2 regions of the Sagittula sp. SSi028 genome follow, and region 1 is predicted to be linked to the other one. Evidence: riboswitches for the same ligand, from Rfam matches in the RefSeq annotation. Region 1 holds a riboswitch; the other holds the start of a gene.

The links. Region 1 has a riboswitch for cobalamin ahead of ACN5AZ_RS02175 (hypothetical protein). Riboswitches for the same ligand answer to the same signal wherever they lie in the genome.
Region 2: linked by a shared signal. The riboswitch ahead of ACN5AZ_RS07440 (DUF1636 family protein) and the one ahead of ACN5AZ_RS02175 (hypothetical protein) in region 1 are both predicted to bind cobalamin.

What each region holds. Positions count from the first base shown of each region.
Region 1 covers NZ_JBLZNC010000001.1:456,168-459,828, forward strand. The annotation lists gene ACN5AZ_RS02165 (hypothetical protein) at 1-338, shown strand, start outside; gene ACN5AZ_RS02170 (replication-associated recombination protein A) at 406-1,701, shown strand; gene ACN5AZ_RS02175 (hypothetical protein) at 1,698-2,000, opposite strand; cobalamin riboswitch at 2,123-2,327, opposite strand; gene ACN5AZ_RS02180 (hypothetical protein) at 2,472-2,891, shown strand; gene ACN5AZ_RS02185 (MotA/TolQ/ExbB proton channel family protein) at 2,888-3,538, shown strand; gene ACN5AZ_RS02190 (ExbD/TolR family protein) at 3,531-3,661, shown strand, end outside.
Region 2 covers NZ_JBLZNC010000003.1:261,903-265,563, forward strand. The annotation lists gene ACN5AZ_RS07425 (cobyric acid synthase) at 1-420, opposite strand, end outside; gene ACN5AZ_RS07430 (YrhK family protein) at 482-742, opposite strand; gene cobO (cob(I)yrinic acid a,c-diamide adenosyltransferase) at 819-1,442, opposite strand; cobalamin riboswitch at 1,478-1,700, shown strand; gene ACN5AZ_RS07440 (DUF1636 family protein) at 1,805-2,218, shown strand; gene cobW (cobalamin biosynthesis protein CobW) at 2,222-3,274, shown strand; gene cobN (cobaltochelatase subunit CobN) at 3,321-3,661, shown strand, end outside.

The DNA.
Region 1 (3,661 bases):
ATGGGGCGTGGATCTGGTTCAACAGCGCGCGCGGCGGGCCCGCCTCGGACCTGTGGCGCATCCGCACTGACGGGACTGGCCTGCAACAGATGACGCACAGCGACCGCGTCGAATGGTTTCCCCATCCAAGCCCCGATGGCGCTCATGTGCTGTACCTCAGCTATCCCGAAGGGACCCAAGGTCACCCGTTCGGCATGGACGTCGAACTGCGGCTGATGCCGGCGCAGGGCGGTGCCCCCGTGACAATAGAAAAACTGTATGGTGGGCAGGGCAGCCTGAACGTGCCGTGCTGGGCACCTGATGGTCACGCCTTCGCCTATATGCGGTATCACCGCTGATCCGCTTCCCATTGTGGGCCACGGCCGCTTTGCGATAGACAGGCGGCACAACCACAGGAGCCGCTGAATGGATCTTTTCGATGCCGCACCGTCGGACCGTCGCCGACCTTTGGCGGATGTGCTGCGCCCGACCACATTGGACGAGGTGATCGGGCAGACCGCGCTGGTGGCCGAAGGGTCGATCCTGCGGCGGCGTGTGGCGGCGGATGCGGTGGGCAGCGTGCTGCTGTACGGCCCGCCGGGCATTGGCAAGACCTCGATCGCGCGCGCCATCGGCAATATGCTGGGCAAGGAGTTCCGCGTGTTGCACGCCGCCGGTGTCCGTGTGCAGGACATTCGCAAGATCGCGGACGAGGCGCGCATTCGCCCGATCCTGATGTTCGTCGACGAGGTGCACCGCCTGTCCGCCACCCAAGCCGACGACCTGCTGACCATTTGCGAGGAAGGCACCACGGATTTCATAGGCGCGACCACGGAAAATCCCTATCACGCCATTCCCAAGGCGTTGATTTCGCGGTCTCAGGTGCTCAAGCTCGAACCGCTGACGCTGGAGGATATGGTGCAGGTGGTGCGGCGCGGTTTGGCGCATCTGTCCGCGCAAGGCATTGATATCGCGCTGACCGAGGCGCAGATCACCCTGATCGCCGGACGGTCGGGCGGCGACGCGCGACGCGCGCTGACCACCTTGGAAAGCCTGTCCATCGGTCATACGGGTGCGGTCACAGAGGCGATGATCGAAGAGGTCTATGCCGCAGCGCCGGTCAATTTCGACCGCACGGGGGATCAGCATTACGACATCACCTCGGCCTTTATCAAATCCATGCGCGGCTCTGATCCCGATGCCACTTTGTACTGGCTGGCGGTGCTGGTGCATGCAGGGGAAGACCCGCGCTTTATCGCGCGGCGCATCATGATCCACGCGTCGGAGGACATCGGGCTGGCCGACAACACCGCGCTGCAAACCGCCGTTGCCGCCGCCGAGGCGGTGGAGCGTGTGGGCTATCCGGAGGCGCAGATCATTCTGGCCCATGCGGCGCTACATATTGCCCGCGCGCCCAAATCAAACGCCGCCTGTCGCGGGATCGGGGCTGCGCTGTCCTATGTGCGCAGCCACCCGCAACTGTCGGTGCCCTTGCATCTGCGCGACGCCCATTATGCGGGGGCCAAGGCCTTGGGGCACAGCGGATACCGCTTTCCGCATAAGGACCCGCGTGGCTGGGTCGAGCAGACCTATGTGGAGGGCGTGCCGCGCGGCGCGTTCTACCAAAGCGATGCCCGCGATGCGGCAACCTTTGAAAAACGCGCCGATGCCCATTGGGAAAGCGTCACAGGCCAGCCCGCGCCGCGCACCTTTGACGACTAAAGCTGCAGCCGCCGTGCCCGCGCCCCGCCACGCCGTTTGGGCGCGGTTTTGACCATAGGCAACGGGCGGAGCGGCTGCTGAATCGACAGCGACAGCAGGCGGCAAAACACAGCCACCGCTGGCGAGGCCGGGGCCAATGGACGCGCAACTGCCCGCGCGCGCCGTGCCTCGGCAAGGTAGTCGGCGCAGGCGGGCAGGGCGCCCAGCCATTGCATATACCCCATCTGCCCCAGATCACGCGCCTGATCCGGAGGCAGCACCCCCACATCGAGTTTCGTCAATGTTTGTTCCAACTGCATCGCGCCCTCCGCGCCAAGAACGGGGGGCCACGAAGATGCTTCAGGCAAGCCGAACCGTGGTCAGCCACCGTCGCAATCCGTTGGGCCACCCGCCCGAACATCAAAATTGCTGCACCCGATGCGACGCATGAGGTGGAGATGGCAGGTCTCCTGACTTGCGGGTCGTTGCGCGTCCGAACCTTCCCGGACCGATGGTCCAGTGGTTGTCTCGGGGCGCTCGCCGCTTACAGTTGCGGGGGCAGTTGCGGCATTGGCCCGTTGGGCCGCACCACATTCCCTTTTCAGCCCGCCCCTGAAGGGCAAGGCACCATCGCGGCAACTCTGCCACGGTCGCACAAACCTGTCCAGCGCCGCATATCCGAGCGTTTTAATAAACTAACCTTGACGCCCGCCACAGGGCTGGTATGCGCGTATCCATGTAGCAAGCATGCAATGCCAGCCACCTCATCAATATTCCGACCGGAGGACGCCATGGCCCTGCGCATGACGCTTGCTGGGTTTGCCTGTCTTTGCGCCACTTCGCTGGCCGCCCAAGAGGACGCCACAGGCAAGCTGACCATTGAACTGAACGCCGCCACCTCTGAGGAGGCGGGCTGCAAGATGAGCTTTCTCATTCTCAACGGCCATGACACGGCCATCGATCAGGCGGTGTTCGAAACCGTGCTGTTTGACGCCGAGGGCGGCGTTGACCGTCTGACGCTGTTCGATTTCGGCGCATTGCCGCCGCTGCGCCCGCGCGTGCGTCAATTCGTGGTGGGCCAGACCAGCTGCGAGGATCTGGGGCAAGTGCTGTTCAACGGGGCGCAAACCTGCAGCGCCGAAGGCGACGCGGATCTGTGCACCGATGGCCTGTCCGTGTCGTCACGCATCGGGATCGAGGTGTTGGGATGATGGATCTGGTGGTGAATACCTACACGCGGATCGCTGATCTGGGCGGGCCGGTTGTGGTTTTGCTCTGCGCGCTGTCGGTCGTGGTGCTGGCGGTTGTTCTGTATAAACTGTGGCAGTTTGCGTCCGCAGGCGTGGGCCGTCACCGCGAATTGGGCGCGGCGGTGGCCGCTTGGGATCAGGGCGACTGCACCGCCGCGCGCGCGCATCTGGGCCGCTCGCGCAGCTATCTGGCCCCTGTGGTCGATATGGCCATGACAGGGCAGACCGATGGCGCACGGCTGGAGGCCGAGGCCGAAACCCGCTTTGCGCGGTTGGAGCGCGGCTTTCGCCTGTTGGACAGCGTGGCGCAGTTGGCCCCGCTGCTGGGTCTGTTCGGGACCGTTCTGGGCATGATCTCGGCCTTTCAGGCATTGCAAGAGGCCGGAAGCCAGGTCGATCCGTCCATTCTGGCCGGCGGCATCTGGGTCGCACTGCTGACCACTGCGGTTGGTCTTGCGGTGGCCATGCCCACATCCGTTGTGCTCAGCTGGTTCGAGGCACGTATGGACAAAGAGCGTGTTCTGGCCGGGCAGGCGCTGCGGGCGGTGCTGTCGCCGTCGGGTCAGCGGGTGGCGGCAGATGTCCCGACCGGGGCCGTCCATGCGTAAGCGCACGGCCCGCCGCAAGCTGTCGATGACCTCGTTGATCGATGTCATCTTTTTGCTGCTGCTGTTTTTCATGCTGTCCTCGACCTTTTCCAAATTCGCGGAGGTCGAGCTGGCAGCGGGCGG
Region 2 (3,661 bases), on a different contig from region 1:
ATTGACCTCCGCCGGAGAGCCCGCGCCTTCGACAATCACCAGATCATGCTGCGCTTTCAGGCGGTGGAAGCTGTCCATCACATGCGCCATCAGCTGCGGCTTCAGTGCTGCGTAATCGCGCGCGCGCACTGTGGCCAGACGCTTGCCCTGCACGATCACCTGACTGCCCACATCGGTTTCCGGTTTCAGCAGGACGGGGTTCATATCCACCACAGGCTCCAGCCCGCAGGCCCGCGCCTGCAAGGCCTGCGCCCGCCCGATCTCGCCCCCGTCAGCGGTCACGGCGGCGTTGTTGGACATGTTCTGCGGCTTGAAGGGGGCGACCGACAAACCGCGCCTGCGCGCCGCGCGACACAGGCCCGCCACCAGCACCGATTTGCCCACGTTGGACCCGGTCCCCTGCATCATCAAAGCTGGCATGGCGCGCCCCTCCCGTCATCAATCCGAGCGGTGATACGCCCGCTCGCCCGCAACAACAAGATCAGCCATCATCCCCGGGCAGGGGCAGTTGCGCCAGATGATATTCGCGGGCAAAGCGCGAGGCGGGCTTGGCCACAAACAGGGCCGAGCCGATCACGAACAACCATGTGGCCACGGTCTGCGTGCTGTCCCAGAAAAACAGAACCGACCCCACAAGAAACGCGAGCCCCGCAAGAAAATCGACCGTGGTGTAAAGCCGTTCGTAAAAGCCATAGACCTCCTGGTGCTTTGGCGTGGCGTCGTGCAGATCGGTGTTGAACATGGGGCGGCCTCTCGTCTGTGTCGCGACAAAGCTAGCCCGTGACGGTTCACGGGCCAGCGCGCCGCATCAAAGCGGCTTAAAACTCCACACCTTTTTGTGCTTTGATCCCGTCGCGGAAGGGGTGTTTGACCAATGTCATCTCGGTCACCAGATCGGCGGCTTCGATCAGTTCGGGTTTGGCGTTGCGCCCGGTCAGGCAGACATGGGTCATCTCGGGCTTTTGATGCAGCAGGAAATCGACCACCTCGTCGATGTCGAGATAATCATAACGCAGCGCGATGTTGATCTCATCGAGCAGCACGAACCGGATCTCGGGATCAAGGATCTGTTGCTTGGCGATCTCCCAGCCCTTTTGCGCGGCGGCGATGTCGCGCTCCTTGTCCTGCGTCTCCCAGGTGAAGCCCTCGCCGGAGATAAAGAACCGGCATTCTTTGGCGAAACGGGTGCGGATCATCTCGGCCTCGCCGGTGACCCAGTTGCCCTTGATGAATTGCACCACGGCGCAGGGCATATCGTGGGCGATACACCGCAGGATCATGCCAAACCCGCTGGAGGATTTGCCCTTGCCCGGTCCGGTATGGACCATGATCAGGCCTTTTTCCTCGGTCTTGGTGGCCATCATGCGGTCGCGCGCGGCCTTGATCTTTTTCATCTTCTCGGCGTGGCGGGCGGCGTCGGCCTCTGTCACATCCTTTGTCATGGCGCGTCCTTTCCTTGACAAGAGCCGGTGTTCCGGCGCATCTGCCTTTTGCTGGTGCCTGTCTCTAACAGGTGAAAAGGGAATGTGCAGCCTCGATACGCGGGGTCAAGCACAGCCGCCCCCGCGACCGTGACCGGAAAGGGTCCGAACCACTGATGCCCGCGACGCGGCGTCGGGAAGGTCGGGCACCGTTTCGGCCTTGATCCCAAGGCCGTTGTTCCGCAAGCCGGGAGACCTGCCAGCCGCCGTGACACGGGCACGGGCAATTGCAACCGGGCGGGGTGATCCGGGGGAGCATGCGGGGCCGTTTTCGCAATGGCCAGCAATCCCCTTGCCGCGCGCCGACAACGAATGAGGACGCCATGACCGACACGGTCATCGAAGCCGCCAAGGACGCAGAGAACCGCGCCACAGCGCCTGTCGAACTGCTGGTCTGTGTGAAATGCCGCGGCCAGTCCGAGGTGCCCGCCGACGACCGCCGCCCCGGGCAGGCGTTGTATGATGCGCTGACGGGCGGTGATATCCCCGCAGGCGTGCGCGTGACGGCGGTGGAATGCCTGCAAAACTGCGAGGCCGGCTGCACTGTGGCCTTGCGGGGCGGGGACCGCTGGACCTACGTTTATGGCAATCTCGACGACGCGGCCCATGCGCCGATGCTGCTGGACGGCGCGGCGCGCTATCACGCGACGACGGACGGGCTGATCCCGTGGCGCGAACGTCCCGACCATTTCAAGCGCAACTGTGTGGCGCGTATTCCCCCTGCGACAAAGGACTGACCCATGACCGATCTTGCAAAACTGCCTGTCACCGTGATCACGGGCTTTCTGGGCTCCGGCAAGACCACGCTGGTGCGCCATCTGATGCAGAACCCGGGCGGCAAGCGTCTGGCGGTGGTTGTCAATGAATTCGGCGATGCGGGCGTGGACGGCGACATCCTGAAATCCTGCGCCATCCCCGATTGCCCTGCCGAGAACATCATGGAGCTGGCGAACGGCTGCATCTGTTGCACCGTGGCCGATGACTTTATTCCCACCATCGAGGCGCTGATGGCGCTGGACCCGCGCCCCGAACATATCCTGATCGAAACCTCCGGTCTGGCGCTGCCCAAACCGCTGCTGAAGGCGTTCGACTGGCCCGATATCCGCTCCAAGATCACGGTGGACGGCGTGATTGCGCTGGCTGACGCCGAGGCCGTGGCCGCCGGTCGCTTTGCCCCCGATGTGGCGGCGGTGGACGCACAGCGCATCGCCGATGACAGCATCGATCATGAAACCCCGCTGTCCGAGGTGTTCGAGGATCAGATCTCCTGCGCCGACATTATCCTGCTGACCAAGCCTGATCTCGCCGGGCCAGAGGGCGTGGCGCGTGCTAAAGAGATCATCGCAGCCGAGGCCCCCCGCCCGCTGCCCGTGGTCGAAGTCGCCGAGGGCGTGGTGGACCCGCGCGTGATCCTCGGGCTTGAAGCGGCGGCAGAGGATGACATGGACGCCCGCCCCAGCCATCACGACGGCCACCACGATCACGAACATGACGATTTCGATTCCATCGTGGTCGAGCTGCCCGAACAACAAAGCCCCGAGGCGCTGGTGACGGCGATCGAACGGCTCGCCAACGAGCTCAACATCCTGCGGGTCAAGGGCTACGCCAGCGTGCAGGGCAAGCCGATGCGCCTGTTGGTGCAGGCGGTGGGGGCGCGGGTGCGCCACCAATACGACCGCCCCTGGGCCAAGGACGAGCCGCGCCGCAGCCGCGTTGTGGTGATCGGGGAGCATGACGACATCAAGGTCGCCGAAATCCACGCCATCCTCGGGGCAGAAACCGCGCCTGCGTAGGGTGGGTTTTCAACCCACCTGCCGCCGAGGTTGCTAAGGGCATCCCATGCACGTCATCTTTCGCGAAAGCCACGGGCTCGAAGAGACCGACACACCACAGGATCTGGGGCAGACGCCCGCGGATCTTGTGGTGCTGTCCTTCTCTGACAGTGATCTGGGGGCCTTTGCCGAGGGCTGGCGGCGCGGGGGTGGCCCGGACGGCCGCATGCCCACGCTGCGGCTGGCCAATCTGGCGGCGTTGAAACATCCGCTCTCCGTCGACACCTACATCGAACAGACGCTTGCGGGTGCAAAGGGCATCCTGATCCGGCTGATCGGCGGGGTGCCTTACTGGTCCTACGGCCTGCAGCAGGTGTTTGCGCTGGCGCAGGCGCGTGGCATGGCTCT